One region of the Mammaliicoccus sp. D-M19 genome, then DNA from elsewhere that is predicted to be linked to it. Evidence: riboswitches for the same ligand, from Rfam matches in the RefSeq annotation. Region 1 holds a riboswitch; each other region holds the start of a gene.
The links. Region 1 has a riboswitch for S-adenosylmethionine ahead of LQ675_RS08430 (M20 family metallopeptidase). Riboswitches for the same ligand answer to the same signal wherever they lie in the genome.
Positions count from the first base shown of each region.

Region 2: another riboswitch for S-adenosylmethionine. It lies ahead of metX (homoserine O-acetyltransferase MetX); the one in region 1 lies ahead of LQ675_RS08430 (M20 family metallopeptidase).
Region 3: another riboswitch for S-adenosylmethionine. It lies ahead of LQ675_RS02925 (methionine ABC transporter ATP-binding protein); the one in region 1 lies ahead of LQ675_RS08430 (M20 family metallopeptidase).
Region 4: another riboswitch for S-adenosylmethionine. It lies ahead of LQ675_RS04055 (hypothetical protein); the one in region 1 lies ahead of LQ675_RS08430 (M20 family metallopeptidase).

Region 1 covers NZ_JAJNHW010000003.1:65,837-71,060, forward strand. Annotated here, with positions in the region: gene LQ675_RS08420 (DUF2750 domain-containing protein) at 5-667, opposite strand; gene ldmS (L-aspartate--L-methionine ligase LdmS) at 763-1,956, opposite strand; gene LQ675_RS08430 (M20 family metallopeptidase) at 1,953-3,140, opposite strand; SAM riboswitch class I at 3,200-3,299, opposite strand; gene LQ675_RS08435 (GrpB family protein) at 3,343-3,885, opposite strand; gene LQ675_RS08440 (S-ribosylhomocysteine lyase) at 4,023-4,490, shown strand; gene LQ675_RS08445 (DoxX family protein) at 5,006-5,224, opposite strand, start outside.
Region 2 covers NZ_JAJNHW010000009.1:65,886-71,109, forward strand. Annotated here, with positions in the region: gene serS (serine--tRNA ligase) at 1-792, shown strand, start outside; gene LQ675_RS13245 (YceI family protein) at 917-1,432, shown strand; gene LQ675_RS13250 (AzlC family ABC transporter permease) at 1,845-2,489, shown strand; gene LQ675_RS13255 (AzlD domain-containing protein) at 2,486-2,812, shown strand; SAM riboswitch class I at 2,879-2,980, shown strand; gene metX (homoserine O-acetyltransferase MetX) at 3,052-4,020, shown strand; gene LQ675_RS13265 (DUF2232 domain-containing protein) at 4,102-5,019, shown strand; gene LQ675_RS13270 (DHH family phosphoesterase) at 5,034-5,224, shown strand, end outside.
Region 3 covers NZ_JAJNHW010000001.1:572,266-577,489, reverse strand. Annotated here, with positions in the region: gene LQ675_RS02945 (arsenate reductase family protein) at 1-164, shown strand, start outside; gene gcvH (glycine cleavage system protein GcvH) at 232-612, shown strand; gene LQ675_RS02935 (toprim domain-containing protein) at 716-1,120, shown strand; gene LQ675_RS02930 (thioredoxin family protein) at 1,077-1,400, shown strand; SAM riboswitch class I at 1,430-1,536, shown strand; gene LQ675_RS02925 (methionine ABC transporter ATP-binding protein) at 1,613-2,638, shown strand; gene LQ675_RS02920 (methionine ABC transporter permease) at 2,631-3,326, shown strand; gene LQ675_RS02915 (MetQ/NlpA family ABC transporter substrate-binding protein) at 3,339-4,160, shown strand; gene LQ675_RS02910 (short chain dehydrogenase) at 4,291-4,896, shown strand; gene LQ675_RS02905 (hypothetical protein) at 4,972-5,172, shown strand.
Region 4 covers NZ_JAJNHW010000001.1:780,029-785,252, forward strand. Annotated here, with positions in the region: gene efeB (iron uptake transporter deferrochelatase/peroxidase subunit) at 1-543, opposite strand, end outside; gene efeO (iron uptake system protein EfeO) at 550-1,410, opposite strand; gene LQ675_RS04050 (PepSY domain-containing protein) at 1,650-2,279, opposite strand; SAM riboswitch class I at 2,411-2,510, shown strand; gene LQ675_RS04055 (hypothetical protein) at 2,585-2,803, shown strand; gene LQ675_RS04060 (NAD(P)/FAD-dependent oxidoreductase) at 2,846-3,736, opposite strand; gene LQ675_RS04065 (RrF2 family transcriptional regulator) at 3,808-4,188, opposite strand; gene LQ675_RS04070 (ABC transporter ATP-binding protein) at 4,313-5,224, opposite strand, start outside.

The DNA.
Region 1 (5,224 bases):
TTATTTAACAAGGCATTGCGTTTAAAATGGCTTTTGGATCTGTTACTGTACCGATCATGCCTGATTTTAAGTTGACTCCTAATGCGATGTCTTCTTGTTTCAAGTCTTCTAACCATTCTTCAAAGACTTCTGTTTCTACTTCAATAATATCGTATTCTTCAAAGTCATCACGATGTACTTTTTCTGCTAATTTACGCGTACTCCAGACTGTCATCATGTTTGGTAGACTTGCATCTTCTTCTGATACGATAATAAATTGTTTTTGTCCTTTAACTGTTAACCCGTATACATAGCTTTCGTTGCAAATGTCTTCTGCAAATTCTTCTATTCGGATATCATCTAATTCACTCATGATTTCTTCTATGAATGGAATTGCTTCTACAGTTAACCCTTCATTATCTTCGGATTTGTCTACAATGAATTGATCGCCTTCATCAAGGATATCATCCATTTCATATGTAACAAATCTATCTAAATCTAACTCCATAATTTTATCGTATTTAGTAATTTCATACGATTTCAAATATGACTCTGCACTTTCTTTCGTTGACCAAATAAGACGGTAATCTGTATCATTGTCTCTTAATATTTTACGGTCATTCAGCACAACATAAAATCTTTCTTTTGTTAATATTTGTTTAAATTTAGACATATCCTGGATAGCCATTCTACCACCCTTTTCTTTATATTTAATCCCAATAAAATATATTATACGTATAAGGTATAAGTCAATATAAATTAAGTTAAATTGTAAAAAATTTTTTATTCAATTTGACTACTTAATGCATCTAGAAATAGTTGCTCTTGTTCTAATGCCTTTTCTTCAGTTTCTGCATGCCAAATTCCAACAAATCTTGATTTTACGTTGTTTTTACCGAAATAGTCACCATCATAGTATGCAAGAGGATAGAGAAGTCCATTTTTGATGAATTGTTCAATTGTATTGATGAAATGTGTGTTATTGCCTGTGGAATGATAACTTAGAAATTTATGAAAACCTTCATGCAAGCGATCTTTAAGTAATAACATGCTTGTTGAACCATTTTGTCTGAAGTTTAAATCAATCGCATATACGTCATGGTTTTTATCTACTAGAAGATCAAAGCCCGACACTCCTTTATAACCATATTCAACACCGTTTTTCATTATTTCGTATCCAGCCTCAATCACGCTTTGTGGTACATGATTCGAATTAACATTACCATTGTAGAAGCCATATTCATCTGTAAGCTGTTTTACAGCACCTATATATTGTATACCCGTCTTTTCACTATAGACGTATTGAACACAATAATTCTCAATTTCTTCGATAAATTGTTCGATGATAATGTATTTTGTATCTGATGCTTCTTTAATTCGATTTGTTGCTTTCTTTAAATCCGCTTCATTATAACAAATCATTACACCATACCCACCTGCTGTAGGTAATTCGTCTCCCGGTTTAATGACCAATGGTAAATCCCAGTTTTGAATAGCTGCCTCAAATTCTTCTGCTTTCACAATTTCTCGTTTCGGTAAATATTTACCACCTGTCCATTGTTCAATTTTCGATTTATTATTTAAATCTATAAATTTAGGTTTATAAACTGCATATTCTTCATCTTTACATAAATGTTGACCATGTATATATTGGAAGAATATTTTTTTATTTTCAGCAGTTAACTGTTGTAGTAAATGTTCATATTGCGTTCTATCTTTAAAAGTATATATATTGCTCGGAATATCCACATTTACTAACTTTAAAATTCTTTTAACATTATCTGTTAAACATGCTTCATGAACGATCATGGGCATGTTACTAATAATCATTTCTCTTGCTGTTAAAAAATTAGATTGTGCTTCTTCAGCTTTTAACCAAGGATTATCTTCATAAGAAGGTCTCGCATTATATACAATATCTTCTTCATATAAATCTCTTAACGTTAAATTGAGTGGTTTCCTATATTCTTTTTTCATAACAAGTTCTCCCTTAATGTTTGATGATGCTCAATGATTTCATTTCTAAGGGATACATTCTCTATAAGTTCTAATCCCATTGAGGCCAATATTTTAGCACCATTAATTAATGCCTTATCGCCCTTTGTACTTGCAGCAGCTTGGCAAAATTCTTTCGTATGGCCCACTAAATTAGATGGTCCAATTTTAATGTGTGGGTGTATAGTCGGTACGATATGACTTACATTCCCCGTATCTGTAGAACCAAAACCAAAATCGTCATCAATGACTTCTTCACCAACTTGTTCAGCGTGCTTTCTAAATAATTCGTCTAAAGGCTTATTAATCACGAATTCATTTACACCATTTTGGATTGGTCTTAATTCGTATGTACCACCTGTTTGTATAGCTGCACCTTCAGCTATTTTCCTCACTTTATCAGTAAGGATATCTAATTCTTTACGTGAAGTGGCACGTGTGTAGAAACGTGCATGTGTAAAATCAGGAATAATATTCGCTGCTTCACCTCCATTTAATATAACGCCGTGTACTTTATCTGTCTTTTTAATTTGTTGTCTTAACATGCTCACGCCATTAAAGAAAGATAACATAGCATCTAACGCATTAACCGCTTCAAAAGCATTTTCAGAGGCATGAGCGCTTCGTCCATAGAATTTAACATCAAATACATCTACAGCTAATGAAGGCACTGTCACGTATGTCTCATGGCCAGGATGAACCATTAGTGCAATATCAATATTATCGATAATCCCAGCTTTCACATAAGTTGCTTTAGCACTACCATTAATACCTCCTTCTTCAGCAGGACAACCTAACACGACAACTTTGCCACCGATTTGATCAATCACTTTAGACAAACTGATACCTGCTAACACACTTGAGGTTCCAATAATATTATGACCACACGCATGACCAAGACCAGGTAATGCATCATATTCTGCTAAATATGCAATAGTTGGACCTTCTTTTCCTGAGTCATACGTTGCAATGAAACCTGTCGGATGTTTCGCAATATTCTTCTCTATCTTAAAATGATGATTCTTTAATTGGTCGCTTAATAAACGTGATGCAAATACTTCTTCATTACCTAACTCAGGACGTTCATGAATTTGATGACTCATTGATAAATATAAATGTCTATTTTGTTCTATATAATTAATAATATTTTGCGATAAGTTACTCATTAATGATTCACCTTTCCAATATAAAAGCGCACTACTTTGTAAGGAGTGCGCCAATCGTTCTTTTATCTTCCAGTAACAAACTGCAGGAATTGGCACCTTTCCATTATGGGAGGTTGCTGGACTTCATCGGGCCCTTCCCTCAGTCTCTCTTGATAATTCGTATGAAATTTGAATTTAATTCTAACTGTCTAACTCGGATATGTCAATGATTTGTTGCAATATCATTGGAATTTAAGTACCATTTTTCTGCTTTTTTCTCAAATTCTTTAATCATGCTGTCTTTGCCTTTATAGTACTGTTCACTGTCATCAGGAAATTCAATCACTAAGTCGTGCTTTAGTCGACTATATCTTTCTCTTTCACCATTGAATGTTCTTAAATAATCCCTAAAGGATAATAATCTTAAAATATGTGGGCTACCTTCATCATAAATATGTAAATGGTGAGAAACTGCACCGTATTGATCATATTTTTTGAAATATCGATTACCGATAACACCACGTTCTCCTTTAGATTCATATCCTAAACCTGATAATTCATGTGTAAATTCATCAATCGATTTACTATCTTTTACAACTATTAATATATCTATAATCGGCTTCGCAGATAATCCAGGAATAGCCGTTGATCCTATATGTTCAATGCTGATACTATGTTCTTTCAATAACGACTGTAAATATTTTTTCTCTTCAAGAAAAAGGTGTTGCCATATACTGTCGTATGGGACTACACGTAATCGCTCCATCTCATCACCTAATTTCAGAATAATTTATTAATATTATCTTATAAAGTAACATAGAAAGAAAGTAAAAGAAATCTGAATTGATTGTTTTTTCAAAATTAACTTGATATAATGATGCCGAAATCAAAGGAGGAATCTTCATGACAAAAATGAATGTTGAAAGTTTTAATTTAGATCATACGATAGTAGACGCACCATTTGTGAGACTTGCGGGAATCAAAGAAGGACAAAATGGTGATGTTATTCATAAATATGATATTCGATTTAAACAACCTAACAAAGAACATATGGAAATGCCTGCATTACATTCCCTAGAACATTTAATGGCTGAGAACATTAGAAACCATACAGATAAAGTGGTAGACGTAAGTCCAATGGGATGTCAAACAGGATTTTATGCTTCATTCATCAATCATGACGATTATGATGACGTACTTGCTATATTAGAAGCAACACTTAAAGATGTAGAACAAGCAACAGAAGTCCCAGCATGTAACGAAGTACAATGCGGTTGGGCAGCAAGTCATTCATTAGAAGGCGCACAACAATTAGCAACAGAATTTTTAGCAGAACGCGATAATTGGAAAAATATCTTTAAAGAAGATTAATGAGGAAAGCCCAGGATTCATGTCCTGGGCTTTTTTATGTTGAAATGTCGGTGCGTTGCGGACACTTCTGAGCAAACTTGTTCATAACGGAGTTGTTGTGAACACTTCTCGCCAAACTTGTTCATAACGGGAGCGTTAGTTACAAAACTCGGCTGAAGTGTTACTATGGAACGCCTTAGTTACAAATCTCGGCTGAACTGTAAACAAGGAGCTCCTTATTTGCACTTCTAGCCAAAACTGCTAATAACGACAGCAGTATTTGCACTTCTTACCAAAACTGCTAATAACGACACCAGTATTTGCACTTCTTACCAAAACTGCTAATAACGGCATCACTATTTGCACTTCTCACCAAACTTACTTCTAATGACACCAGTATTTGCACCTTCAGCCAAAACTGCTAATAACGACACCCAACTCCCCAACATTATATTCAACTAATCCATACATCACACTTACCCTCACATAAAAAAAGAGTTTGGGATACGATATCCCAAACTCTTTCTATATAAAAATTACATTTTTCGTACTAGTTTAATCATCACATATTGTAGTGGTAATCTACCCCACAATGCCCATTTTGGTAATTGTTTACCGTTTAATGGGATGTTCTTTTGCGCCATATAAACATTCGCTGGAAATACAGCTAGTAAGAACCATTCGATTAATTTTTTCATTAAGCTACTTGGTTTTTTGATAATTAACATGATACCAAATACGATTTCCATCACACC
Region 2 (5,224 bases), on a different contig from region 1:
TTCGTATTCTTAACAGGCAAAGGTGCACAACTTGAAAGAGCACTTATGAACTTCATGGTAACAATGCATACAACGCAACATGGTTATACTGAAATGATGGTGCCTCAACTTGTAAACGCAGATTCTATGTTTGGTACTAGCCAATTGCCTAAATTTGAAGAAGATTTATTTAAAGTAGAAAAAGAAGGATTATATACAATTCCAACTGCTGAAGTACCTTTAACAAACTTCTATCGTGATGAAGTGTTACAAGATGAACAATTCCCAATTAAATTTACAGGGCAATCTGCATGTTTCAGAAGCGAAGCTGGATCAGCAGGTAGAGATACAAGAGGTTTAATTAGATTACACCAATTTAATAAAGTTGAAATGGTGAGATATGAAAGACCTGAAGATTCATTTAAAGCACTAGAAGAATTAACTCAACACGCTGAAAATATTTTACAAGCTTTAGAATTACCATACAGAACTGTGAACTTATGTACAGGGGATATTGGATTTGGAAGTTCTAAAACATATGATATAGAAGTATGGCTACCAAGTTACAACGATTATAAAGAAATCAGTTCATGTTCAAATATGACAGATTTCCAAGCACGAAGAGCAAATATAAGATTTAAACGAAGCAAAGATGCGAAACCAGAATACGTACACACACTAAACGGAAGTGGATTAGCAGTAGGTCGTACATTTGCTGCAATCGTTGAAAACTACCAAAATGAAGACGGTACAATCACTGTACCTGAAGTATTAGTACCATTTATGGGCGGCTTAAAAACAATTGAATTATAAGTGAGTTAAATCTCACAAAAAGGGTAATCATATATTGGTTACTCTTTTTTTGATTTAATGCTTGAATATACTTTTTATATTTGATATACTAAGTATACAAAATAAATAAAGGGAGTTTTGACAGATGACTAATTTCAATTTCGACAAAGCACACAGTAGTTTAGAATTTACAGTAAAACATTTAATGGTATCTCGCGTTAAAGGTACTTTTGAAGATTATAACGTAGAAGTATCAGGAGATATTAATGACCTTTCTACATTAAAAGCAACAGTTACAATAAAAGCAGATTCAATCAATACTAAAAACGCTGACCGTGACGCTCACTTAAAATCAGCTGACTTCTTTAGTGCAGATGAAAATCCAAATATTACATTTGAATCAAAATCAATCAGTGAAGATTCAATTACAGGTGATTTAACAATCGCTGGCGTAACACACGAAGAAACATTTGACGTTGATTTCAACGGCGTAAGTAAAAACCCATTAAATGGTGAAACAGTAACAGGTTTCGCAGTAACTGGTAAAATCGACCGCGAAAAATACGGCGTATCATTTAACCAAGCATTAGAAACTGGTGGCGTGATGATCGGTAGAGATGTTAAATTCGAGGCAAGTGCAGAATTCGGTTTAAGTGAATAATTTATATAGATAATCAAACAGTAGAAATTCATTCAATTGAATTTCTGCTGTTTTTTATATGGTTTGAGATATAAATATAAGTGCACGAAGACTGAGAGATATCGTGCGCTAAGGTACAAAATCAAGGTATAACGCACGAAGACTTGATCATCTATGGCCATCTAAGCCCAAATGATTAATCCAGTATCAAATTGATTAATTATTTTCCGAATATTTAATCAAGTGTTATTGATAAAGTAATATAGGTATGATAAAACTAATACATATTAAAATTCTTTAGAGGTAAGTAAGATTGAGGTTAGACAAACGTTAGACTTACCTTTAACTGTAGATTGGAGGCATCGTTGTGACAAGTACGAGTATTACGAATAAAGGTTTGTTCCTTCAAGGTGTTAAAGATTGTATACCAACTATGCTTGGATACTTTAGTGTTGCATTAGCTTTTGGTATCGTCGGTATTTCATCTGGTTTATCTATTTTGGAAATTGCATTGTTGTCTATTTTTGTCTATGCGGGTGCTGCTCAATTTATTATATGTGCGTTGGTCGCCATCCACTCCCCTATTTCAGCAATTCTATTGACGGTATTTTTTGTTAACTCAAGAATGTTTCTTCAAAGTTTGGCTTTAGTCCCAGCATTTAAAGGAAATGGTTTTTGGTCGAATATAGGAATAGGCACACTTGTAACGGATGAGTCATTCGGTGTTGCGATTACGAAATATGTGAAAGAGAAATCGCTCAATGCGACTTGGATGCATGGTTTAAATATTTCAGCTTATTTATTATGGATTGTCACATCTATTATTGGCGGTTTAGTCGGTAACTTAATACCTAAACCTGAAATGTTTGGCCTCGATTATGCTTTAACAGCGATGTTTATATTTTTATTAATTGCTCAGTTTGAAACGATACATAAAAGCAAAGTCTTAGTATATCTTTATTTAATATTATTAACGATTGTATGCATGCTTATTCTGACATTATTTATGCCAACTTATTTATCCATTATTGTGTCGACAATTATTGCTTCTGTCGTAGGGGTGGTGTTTGATAAATGAGTATATCGATGTATTTAATTTTAATTACGATAAGTTGTTTTGTTTTAACTTGGATTATCCGTGTTTCTCCATTTGTATTGTTATCAAAAGCGGACTTACCTGAAAGTGTGATCAAGTGGTTACAATATGTGCCGGTATGTCTCTTTACGGCATTAATACTAGAAGGCATGTTAAATCAAGAAGGCAATGCGGGGTTTACGTTAAATTTTGAGAGTATTATAGTCGCGATACCAACAATTCTAATAGCACTCATATTTAAAAGTTTAACGATTACAGTTATAGCTGGTATGTTTATTATGGCGATTGTGAGATTAGTCTTTTAATTTCATTCGTTAACTTATTGAAAGAAATGCTCATTTCTAGTATTCTTAATATAAATTACATAGCAAAGCTTATTCAGAGAAGTTGAGGGAATTGGCCCGACGACACTTCAGCAACCGGTCATAATAGATACGGTGCTACTACCAACGAGTATACTCGCATAATAAGGATGATGAGGACTTCTTACTTCTTTGACGAGTAAGAAGTCTTTCAATTTAAATAAGAGGGGGGTTTTAATGTGATTATTTCTCGAGAAACAGGCATAGTAGATCTTGGACATTTTGAAACAGAATCTGGTGAAGTGATTGATAACTTGAAACTTCAATATGAGTATGTGGGTTATAAAGGCCAGCCACTCGTTGTAGTTTGTCATGCGCTAACAGGCAACCATTTAACATATGGTGATGATGAGCATGCAGGTTGGTGGCGTGAAATTATAGATGGCGGTTACCTTTCAATTAATGATTATCAATTTATAACATTTAATGTAATTGGCAGTCCTTATGGATCAAGTTCAAGATTGAATACTCCAAATTTCCCGGAACATTTGACGATGAGAGATGTTGCGAAAGCAAACATATTAGGATTGAAACAATTTGGCTATGAAAAAATTGATGTATTAATTGGTGGCTCTTTAGGTGGTATGCAAACGTTAGAAATGCTTTATGACGGTTCGATTGAAGTGAAAAAAGCAGTCATATTAGCTGCTACAGAGAAGACTTCATCATATAGTAGAGCGTTTAATGAGATTGCAAGACAAGTCATTCATATGAACGGACAAGATGGTTTAAGCATCGCAAGACAACTTGGCTTTTTAACGTATCGTTCAAGTAAAGATTACGAATCAAGATTTTCTGCAGATGATGTTGTAAGCTACCAAAAATATCAAGGCAATAAATTTAAAGAAGTATTTAACAAAGACTGCTATTTAACATTGTTAGATGTTTTAGACAGTCACGACATATTTAGAGGACGAGATGATGTTGAGGAACGTCTACTTCAACTAGAAACGAAAGTATTAACATTAGGATTTGCGGATGATTTATTATATCCAGATGACCAAGTGAGAGCTTTAGGTCGATTCTTTAAGTATCATAGACATTTCTATGTGCCAGACAACGTGGGCCATGATGGGTTTTTATTGAATTTTGGAGATTGGGCACCTAACGTTTATCATTTCTTAAAATTATATAAATTTAAAGCACGCTGATATCAACTTAAAAGTCACCTACATTGTTTTAAAGGATAAAAATCTGTAAAATAGAGAAAGATGTTTAATTTAGATTGGGAAGTGAAAAATTTGTCTTTTAAAGTCGATATAAAAGCGACAATCATAGCAACACTTATACTAGTTCTAAGTGCCGCTATTATAAACTTTGTACCATTATTAGCAATATTGATCATACCATTTATTACGATACCAGGAACGATTCTTTGGTATCGCTCTAAACCGTCCTTTTTTGTGACGGTTGTCATAACGTTATGTGCAACTGTGTTATTTAATCATGTATTCTTATTAACTGCCATGACACTTGTTATTTTTATGAGTGTATTTATTGGGCAGTTACTTATTGAGCGTACATCTAAAGAACGTATTTTGTACTTAGTGACAACATTTATGAGTATTTTAACGATAGGTAGTGTGTTAATTTTACAAATTACGGGAAACTTACCTTTAACGAGCAAGTTCTTTAATCAGTACCATGATGTATTAGTGTCGTATTTTCAAATGGGTGGTAATATAACAACTGAAATTGAAGAATCTTTACAAGTTTCATTAGAAATATTACAAGCGAGCATTCCTGGGTATATAGTATTATGGGTATTCTTATTTGTGCTTGTGAATTTAGTTGTGACGTTTCCGATTTTAAGAAAATTCAAAGTCGCAACACCTGTGTTCAGACCATTATTTATGTGGCAAATCAACAGAAGCGTTGCATTCGTTTTTGTGATTACAGTACTTGTGAGCTTGTTTGTCACGAAAGATAATGTAGTGGCGTATGGCATAGTCACTAACTTACAATTTGTGTTAGAATGGGTTATATTTATACAAGCATTATCGTTGTTCCATTTATTTGTAAAAGTTAAAAAATTACCAATTATAGTAGGTGTCATCATCTTTGTATTGGCATTTATATTTAAACCATTTGCGTACTTATTCGGATTAATGGATATTTGGTTTAACTTGAAACAACGTATAAAAAAGTAAATTGAGGTGAGTTTATGAACCGTCAATCTGTTAAAAAAGCCCTAATATTTCCGTACATTATTATGATGATATTAGCTTTGGTGCTAGTCGTATTCAGTTTTTTTAATTCAATATTTTGGGCGATTATTTCGACGGTTGCTACGATAATTCTAATTGCAGTAAGCATATTTTTTGTTAGACAGAGCTTTTTGAAATTAGATTTATA
Region 3 (5,224 bases), on a different contig from region 1:
ATCGCGAATTGGGATTAAAAGATAAAATGGATGATTTATCAGACAACGAAAAGTTTGATTTATTAGCATCTGATGGCATGTTAATTAAAAGACCTTTAGCCGTTTTAGGAAATAAAGTGACACTTGGTTTTAATGAAGACGAATATCGTCAAACTTGGTTATAAAAATAGTTGCTTGAATAATGGCTTTATGTCATGATTATAATTGAATTACATATAGGAGGGGATTACTTTGACAGTGCCTAGTGAGTTAAAATATTCAAAAGAACATGAATGGGTAAAAGTAGATGGAGATATCGTAACTATCGGTATTACTGATTTTGCTCAATCAGAATTAGGGGACATTGTGTTTGTTGAGTTGCCAGAAGAAGGTGACGAATTAACTAGTGGAGATTCATTCGGTAGTGTAGAATCTGTTAAAACAGTTTCTGAACTATATGCACCATTATCTGGTAAAGTCGTTGAAGTAAACGAAGAACTAGAAGACAGCCCTGAGTTTGTTAATGAATCATCATATGATAAAGCTTGGATGGTCAAAGTTGAACTATCTGATAAAGCTCAATTAGATGAATTATTAGATGCAGACGCTTATAGTGAAATGATAGGTGAATAACATAACATTAAACTCCACGATACTGATGTGTCATGGAGTTTTTTTGAAATATTTATTATGAAACTGAACAGCAATACTATCTCATTTGTAGAAGGTGATATTCATGGCGATGATTAAAAAGATTATAATCGTAGAAGGTATTTCTGATAAAAAACGAGTGGAAGAAGTATTAAATGATCATGTTCATATCATTTGTACCCATGGAACGATGGGTGTCGAAAAAATGGATGAGCTACTTGAAGAGATATATGGTTCTCAAGTATATGTCTTAGTAGATCAAGATAAAGAAGGTAAGAAAATTAGAAAATGGTTTAAGAAATATGCAAGTGAAAGTCAGCATATTTATATAGATTCTACATTTTCTGAAGTAGCGCGCTGTCCAAGACAATATTTAGCGAATGTGTTAAACTATCATGGATTTATTGTTAAGAATGATTTTGTATTGAAAGGGAAGTATCGTTACCATGAAACACACAGAAATATTGAACGATATATACAAGCATTTTGATAAAGATATCCATTTATTATTTGGATATACGCCAACATGTGGAACGTGCAAAATATCAGAACGCATGTTAGATATTGCAAACCAAGTGACACAATTACCTATTAATAAGTGTGACTTGAATTTTTACCCAGAATTCTGTAAAGAATTTGAAATCATGTCAGTACCCGTACTTTTTATCATGCATAAAGATCAAGTTATCCGTCGCATTTATGCCTTTCAGTCTGTTCCGTATATTGTAGAGAATATTCAAAAAGTTATTGACGATAAAAACTTATCATGATAGTATGAATTTAATTAAATACGTAATAACTCTTATCAAGAGTGGTGGAGGGATGTGCCCTTTGAAGCCCGGCAACCGTCATATAAATATGAAATGGTGCCAATTCACAAAAAGTGTTAACTTTTGGAGATGAGAGAAAGACAATTTTTGACGCCTTTCTCTTATTTTAAAGAGTGAGGCGTTTTTAATTTAGAGATTAGGAGGCAGCAGATTTGATCGAATTAAATAAAGTTGTTAAAACTTTCAAAACAAAAAAAGGTAACATAACAGCTGTTGACCATGTTGACTTAAACATAGATAAAGGAAGTATATATGGTGTAATTGGTTTTTCTGGTGCAGGTAAAAGTACGCTTATACGTATGTTTAATGGCCTAGAAACACCAACTGAGGGAGAAGTAATTGTAGACGGTGCGAATATCGGTCAATTATCAAAGCAAGACCTCAGATTAAAAAGACAAAAAGTAAGCATGATTTTCCAACATTTCAACTTACTTTGGTCTAGAACAGTTAAAGATAACATCGCATTTCCATTAGAAATCGCTGGTGTATCTAAAAGTGAAATTAATGAGAGAACAAAGGCACTCATTAAAAGAGTTGGATTAGAAGGACGCGAGAATGCATATCCTTCACAATTATCAGGAGGGCAAAAACAAAGAGTTGGTATTGCCCGTGCACTAGCTAATGATCCACATGTCTTATTATGTGACGAAGCAACAAGTGCACTCGATCCGCAAACTACTGATGAAATATTAGATTTATTAGTAGATATTAATAAAGAACTGGATTTAACTATCATATTAATCACACATGAAATGCATGTCATTAGAAAAATTTGTGACCACGTAGCAGTCATGGAGAACGGTAAGTTTGTTGAAGAGGGAGAAGTTATTAACGTATTTAATAACCCTCAAACTTATGTTACACAACGATTCGTTAAAGATGATCTTAAAGCAGATGATTTACAAAGAACTTTACATGACTTTAAGAAAGAACAATCAAATGGTGAAATTTGGAAATTAAACTTCGTTGGTGGAACAAGTTCTGATCCAGTGTTAGCGAAAATTATAAAAACTTATAATATCGATATTAACGTTATCGAAGGTGACGTTAAATTAACTCAAAATGGTACATTTGGACATATGATCGTTCATTTACCTCAAGGAGATTATTCTAAAGAAGCAATTAAGCAAGAATTGAATAATCTAGGCGTGAAAGTAGAGGTGAACGTAGGTGAATAAATCATTTGGAGATATCATAACAGAAATGGTCACGATGCCTAACGTACGATGGGATGCTGTATGGGAAGCATTGTATGAAACGTTATATATGACGATTATTTCTACAGTATTTACTTTAGTATTTGGATTAATCTTAGGAACTTTACTATTTTTAACATCAAGAGGAACATCTAAAAGTTCACGTGTATTCTATTCAATCGTTTCATTTGTTGTGAACCTATTTAGAGCTATTCCATTTATCATTTTAATATTATTATTACTACCTTTTACGGACATCTTACTAGGTACAATTAGTGGACCTAAAGGCGCTTTACCAGCATTGATTATTGGTGCATCACCATTTTATGCGCGACTTGTTGAAATCGGCATGAAAGAAATTGATAAAGGTGTTATTGAAGCGGCAGTTTCAATGGGTGCTACTACTTGGACAGTCGTTCGAAAAGTATTAATAAAAGAATCATTACCTGCTTTAGTATCGGGAATCACAGTTACAGCTATTGCTTTAGTTGGATCAACTGCTATAGCCGGTGTAATTGGTGCAGGGGGGTTAGGTAACTTAGCTTACCTAACTGGATTTACACGAAATCAAAATGACGTCATTTTAATTTCAACAATCTTTATTTTAATTATTGTTTTTGTCATCCAATTTATTGGAGATTTAATTGTAAAAAGAATTGATAAACGTTAAGGAGTGTTTTTTATGAAAAAAGTATTTGGGTTATTATTTATTTCAATTTTAACAGTCGTACTAGTAGCATGTGGTGGCGGTAGTGGCGACAAGAAAGAAAAGAACGAAACAATTAAAATTGGTGCATCACCAGCACCTCATGCTGAAATTTTAGAAGAAGCTAAACCACTTCTTAAAAAAGAAGGTTATGACTTAGAAATCAAGACAATCAATGATTACACAACACCTAACAAATTATTAGATAAAGGTGAACTTGATGCTAACTTCTTCCAACATACACCATACTTAAAAACTGAATCAAAAGAAAAAGGATATAAAATTGAATCAGCAGGTAACGTACATTTAGAGCCAATGGCAGTTTACTCTAAGAAATATAAAAAATTATCTGACTTACCAAAAAATGCAACAGTTTATGTTTCAAACAATCCAGCTGAAGAAGGTAGATTCTTATCATTCTTCGTTAAAGAAGGACTAATCAAAATTAAAGATGGCGTTAAACCAGTTGACGCAACATTTGATGATATTGTAGAAAACAAGAAAAATATTAAATTCAACAATAAACAATCAGCAGAATTTTTACCTAAATCTTATCAAGCAGACGAAGGTGACGCTACAATCATCAACTCTAACTTTGCAATCGAACAAGGATTAAATCCACTTAAAGATTCAATTGCAGTAGAAGGAAAAGATTCACCATATGCAAACTTAATTGCAGTTCAAAAAGGTCATAAAGACGACAAACAAATTAAAGCTTTAATGAAAGTCTTACAATCTAAAGAAATTAAAGACTTCATCAACAAGAAATACGACGGAGCTGTAATCGCAGCTAAGTAATAAGTTTGAAAAAACATCTAGCCATAAGGTTAGATGTTTTTTGTATAATTACTCATCTTTGAACATTATGTTTGTGTATGCTTTCATTTATAGATAAAATTTATTTAATTAAATGAAAAGGTGGTAAATTATGAAGATTATATTAGTTGGTGCTAATGGTACTATTGGTTCAGCAGTGGCAGAAGAGCTTGCGTCAAATGGACATGAAGTTGTGAAAGTTGGACGTAATTCAGGTGACTATCAAATGGATATGTCGAATGTAGAAGATATTAAGTTAATGTTTGAACAAATTCAAAATGTAGATGCAGTTGTTTCTACTGCAGGTGCAGCGAATTTTGATGATTTATCTGACTTAACACCTGAATCAAATGAAGTTGCAGTTACAAGTAAATTACTTGGACAAATCAACTTAGTACTGATCGGACAACATTATATTAATGATGGTGGAAGTTTCACATTAACAACTGGTGTTATTATGGACGAACCAATCAAAGGTGGCGTTTCATCGGCAATGGCTGGTGGTGGTATTCAAGCATTTGTGAAATCAGCTGCATATGAATTAAAACGTGATTTAAGAATTAATAATGTAAGTCCAAATGTAATTGAAGAAGCACTCGAAGATTATGGTGATTTCTTTAAAGGTTATCAAGCAGTCCCAGCTAAAAAAGCCGCTAAAGCATACTTGAAAAGTGTAGAAGGTATTCATTCCGGACAAACATACCGAATTTATGAATAATATTTTATAAAAAGCAGTCGTTCTCCCTTGGTAAATGGAGAGTCGATTGCTTTTTGTTTTGATAAGGATGAAAATATGGGGGAAGCTGCACGAAGATTGGTAGATATCGTGCGCAAGGGTATAAAATTAGGACCAACTGCACGAAGATTGGTAGATATCGTGCGCAAGGGTATAAAATTAGGACCAACTGCACGAAGACTAGTAGATATCGTGCGCAAGGGTACGAAAATAGGGCAAAACGCACGAAGACTGAGAGATATCGTGCGAAAGGGGTAAAAATAAAGCCGAACTGCACGAAGACTGGTAAATATCGTGAGATAATCAAAAC
Region 4 (5,224 bases), on a different contig from region 1:
ATCTGAACATGCTTGTATACAAATGTCTCCACCTGAATAGTTGTCATCAATTTGGTCTTTAGGAAAATGTGGTAAATCTTTTAATAAATCTGGTTTATGCTTTTTCAATCCAACTTTCTCAAAGAATGAAGGACTTATACCAAAAGTAAGAGACAGACGACTGGCATCTAAGCCAATCGCCTCCCCTGTATCTGGACTTGGTAACATTTTGTTTTTACCAAGCTCTTTTACATATTCACCATTCATTAAATGGACACTATAATTTGTCCATACTTTAAACATTTCTTTAACATCTGAAACTGACATTTTGTTAATGCTCAGAACGACAAAGTAAATATGTTTTTGTTGTTCTGTCGTGATGCCAGACTGGTATTTACCATAAAAATTGATTTTATTTTTTACGCCTTTTTTATCTTTAGCAAAGTATTGAGATGCAAGAAAAGTACCACCTACACCAGTAGAACCTATCAGTAAACCTGCACCTCCAACACCAGCAAGCTTTAGAAAATCCCTTCTAGCTATATGATTTTCATTATTAGACATCAATCATCACTCCGTAATAACAGCCATTTGACTTAAAGATTCCCCTAATTTATCAACAGCTTCAGAAAGTTTTTTCGTTTCATCTTTAGATAGTTTCGTATAATCTTCATATCCACCATCTTTAGTCTTATACTGATCTAATAATTTATTAACATTATCAAATCTTTCTTGTGTTGTGTCAGCAAGCTTTTTATCTTTATCTGCTACTTTATCTTTAAATATTTCAAAGATTTTTTCTGCCCCTTCAATGTTTGCTTTAAAGTCATATAAATCTGTGTGTGAATAAATTTCTTCTTCACCTGTAATTTTAGAGCTAGATACTTCATTTAATAAGTCGATTGAACCTTGTAACATTAATTTAGGTGTCACATCTACTGTATCTACTTTTGCACGTAATTCTTTCGTATCTTTTAATAATTGATCAGCAACTGGTGCCATATCTTTAGTAGTATTATCTTCCCATAGTGCTTTTTCAATTTTGTGATAACCTGACCATTCGTCTTCTTTATTTTCTTCTTTCATATCTGCTAAACGTGCATCAATTTTCGGATCTAAATCACCGAAACTTTCAGCAACTGGCTCAGATCTTTCATAGTACATACGAGCTGTAGGATAAATTTCTTTCGCTTTTTCGATATCGTCTGCTTTAACCGCTTCAACGAATTTTTCAGTATCCGCTAAGAATTTATCCAATTGTTCAGTTGTAAAATCTTTATAAGCTTTTGTTTCTTTTGAGAAATCCGCTTTTTCAGACTTTTTCGTTTCCTTTGTTTCTTTTTTATCTTCATTTTCTTTCTTATCAGCGCTATTCCCACACGCTGTTAAAATTAAAGTACTTGCTAATAAAGTTGTTGCTAACTTTTTCATCATAACACTCCCCATCTAATTGATTATCATTATCATCTTTAATTTATGCCTATAATGTGTAATAGTCAATAAAAATTTTATAGAATTCATGAAAAATACAAATATAAGTCTGTACTTATAGTATTTAGAAACCTTAATTTTTTTAGGATTTCTTTGAAATCATTAATTGAGAATGATAATCATTAAGAGAGCACAAAAAAACATAGGATAAAATGAATTATCCTATGCCTATTAATATATTAATCTGTTTCTTGTTCGAGAATTTCTTTAGATTTAGCATCAATTGTAAATTCTGTTGATTCTTTATTACCTTCTTTTAATTCAATAGAATAAACAAGTTTTCCGTTATCTTCACTTAGTGACCATTCTTTTATATCACCTTTAGCTTTGTCTTGTGCTACTTTGAGTGCATCTTCAAATTTAGCGACATCTGATAATTTGAATGTTTGGTCATTATCATCACTATCTTCTTGTTCTTTTTCAACATTCGTAACAGATTTATCATCTGCATTTATCAGTACTTTATTTTCATTTGTTCCATCAACTAATTCAACTTTATAACTCCAATCACCTGTTTCTTTTTCAAACGATAAATCTTTAAGTTCACCTTTTGATTCTTTTTGTGCAGCTTTTACAGCATCTTCTGGAGAGACTTTAACGTCTTCCCATTTAACTGTATTTTCAGTTGCTTTGTCAGAACTTTGATCATCATCTGTGTTTTGATCGTCGTTACTATTTTCTTTAGTTGTTTGTTCAGTTTTTTCATCATTTTGATTATCTTTTTTATCATTGTTATCATCGTCACTATTACCACATGCTGCTAACACGATACCTGCTGACAATAATAAAGAAAGCATTTTATACTTCATATTCTATTCCTCCTATGCTTCATATTCATTTAATATATAGACCATCTCAAACTTTTTAAACATTTAACTTTTTAAAATTAGACAAAATACAATTAATTCGTTATGATTAAGAAACAATAAAATAGCTCGTAGTCTTATTAAGAGTAGGCGGAGGGAATTGGCCCGATGAAACCTCAGCAACAGGCGTATGTACTGTGCTAAATCCAACAAGTTTAACTTGAAAGATAAGAAGATTCTCTAAACAGCTCTTCTTAATCTTAAGATGAGCTGTTTTATTGTAACTATTAAATTAGGAGGCAATAAGTATGAGAACAAGAGACGATATTTTATCAGAACTATTAGAATTAAAGGCAAATCCACCAAAAAGCTTTTCAGGCTCAATAGCTAAGACCCAGAAGAAGAACTCATTAATCCAAGAGTTATGCAGAGTTGAGAACACAATACTTCAACCAACTTCAGATTCTGAACATCAAAATGTTCAATTCGGTGACTTTGAAATTAATATTAAAATAACTAAAAAATAAGCAAAAAAGGAGTAGGACTATATTTTTCGTCCTACTCCTTTTTTATGATTCCATAATGATTTGCATTGCTACAAATTTTGCGACTTGATTACCATTTGCTGCTGCGTCTATAAGTTGAGATGCCATGAAATCTTTACTCTCTCCTGCTACAAACAATCCTGGTACAGATGATTCACCTAACTCGTTTATTTTTATTTTTCCGTTGTCTTCTCTTTCAATATTGAGCCCTTTTAAAAATTCAAAATCAGTATCCCACTTTACACCAATGATTGCACCGCTTCTATTGATTCGTTCACCATTTTTAAAGATAACTTCATTAATTTGTCCTTTATGATGTTTAAATTCAGCTACTTCGCTTTCTACTAATGTGATATGTTTACTTTCAATAAACGCTTTATCTTCTTCAGTTAATAATGAAAAATCACGACTACTTATAACGATATCGTCTGTCCAATTGTTAATAAGCATCGCCATATGTTTCACATGTTCAGGTTGAACAGCTACAAGTAATGGTTTATGTCTCAATTCATATCCATCACACCATGGACAATAAAAGACAGATTTGCCATAACTTTCTTTTAAACCTTCAATTTCTGGTAATGTTTCTCGCAATCCTGTACATACCATAATTTTTTTAGCTTTATATTGTTGATTGGCTGTTTCAACAATAAAATAATGCTCTTCTTTCAATATGTTTAACACCGTGTCATTGATACGTGTTACATCATCATATTGATCAACATCATGTTCTCCTTTAGCTCTCAATTCTTCTGGTCTTACACCGTCTTGTGTTAAAAATGCATGTGAATGCTGTGTCACTTTATTTCTCGCATTATTATTGTCTATCATTAATGTCTTCTTTAAAGCTCTTCCTAACGTGAGTGCACTCGCTAATCCTGCTGGCCCTCCACCTATTACGATACAATCAAACATGGTATTTCCACCTTTCATAACTATTATAGAGTCGTAATATCTATAATTTATAGATAAAAAAAAGATTTAACTTACATTAAATCTTTTAAAGTTTTATTTTTCAAAGCTTGCGTCATTTCATCTTCAGCTGAAGTTAATATCGCTTGTATTTTACATTCAGGACCGTGATCAAAACTATCTTCAAGCGTACTTTGATGACCATCAATTGCTGTAATAATATCATAGACAGTTATGTCTTCCCAATTATTAACTAAGTAATAACCACCTTTTGCACCAGATGCAGATTTAATAACACCTGCTTTTACTAATTGCGTTAATATTTTAGATAAATATGTTACAGATACATTTAACGTTTCAGATAAACTTTTAACATTGATGGGTTGTTGATCTCTTTTAGCAATTAAATATGCCAATGCATGTAACCCATAATCTGATCCTTTAGAAATCTTCATGTTACACCTCTTAATCATAGATATTACCACTCTATAATAACAGCTTTGAAATGAAAGTCTATTATTTAGCTCAAAATATAAAAATGCAGAGACCTTTTTCTTCAAAAAGATCTCTGGCAAAATGTTAAAATTCATCAATTTGTTCAAACTGTGACATGTATAAATCTTTGTATTTACCACCTTTATCCATGAGTTCATCATGACTGCCCATTTCTTGAATTTGACCTTGTTCGATATATACAATTCTATCGACATGTCTAATTGTACTCAGTCTATGTGCAATAATCAGTGAAGTTCGACCACGTGATAAATTCTTAAATGCTGATTGTATTTTATTTTCTGTTTCAACATCTAAAGCACTTGTTGCTTCATCAAGAATAATAATTGGCGGATTCTTCAAGAACATCCTCGCAATTGAAATACGTTGCTTTTGTCCACCAGATAATTTTGTACCGCGTTCCCCAACTACAGTATCTAAACCTTCTGGCAATTCATCTACAAACGTTCTTAATTGTGCTTGGTCAACTGCGTAATTAATTTCTTCTTCTGTCGCATTTAAATTACCATAAATAATATTATCTCTTAATGTTCCACCGAAAAGAAATACATCTTGCTGTACAACACCAATTTGTTTTCTTAATGATTCCAACTTATAAGATTTAATATCTCGATTATTGATTTTAATCTTACCTTGTAACGGGTCGTAGAACCTTGGTAATAACGAACAAATTGTCGTTTTACCTCCCCCACTCGGTCCTACAAGTGCTACTTTTTCACCTTGTTCAATTTTGATAGAAAGCTGATTTAAGATTAATTTCTCTGAATATTTGAATGATACATCTTCATATTCAATTGTATCTGGTTCATCTATAAATTCGATAGCATCGTCATTATCTTTAATTTCTGGATCCATATTGACAATCTCTTTAAAATTTTTGAATCCTGCAATACCTTTAGGAAATAGTTCAATAACCATATTAATAGACTCTAACGGTTTAAATAACAGATTTGTAATCATAATAAATGCTACAAATCC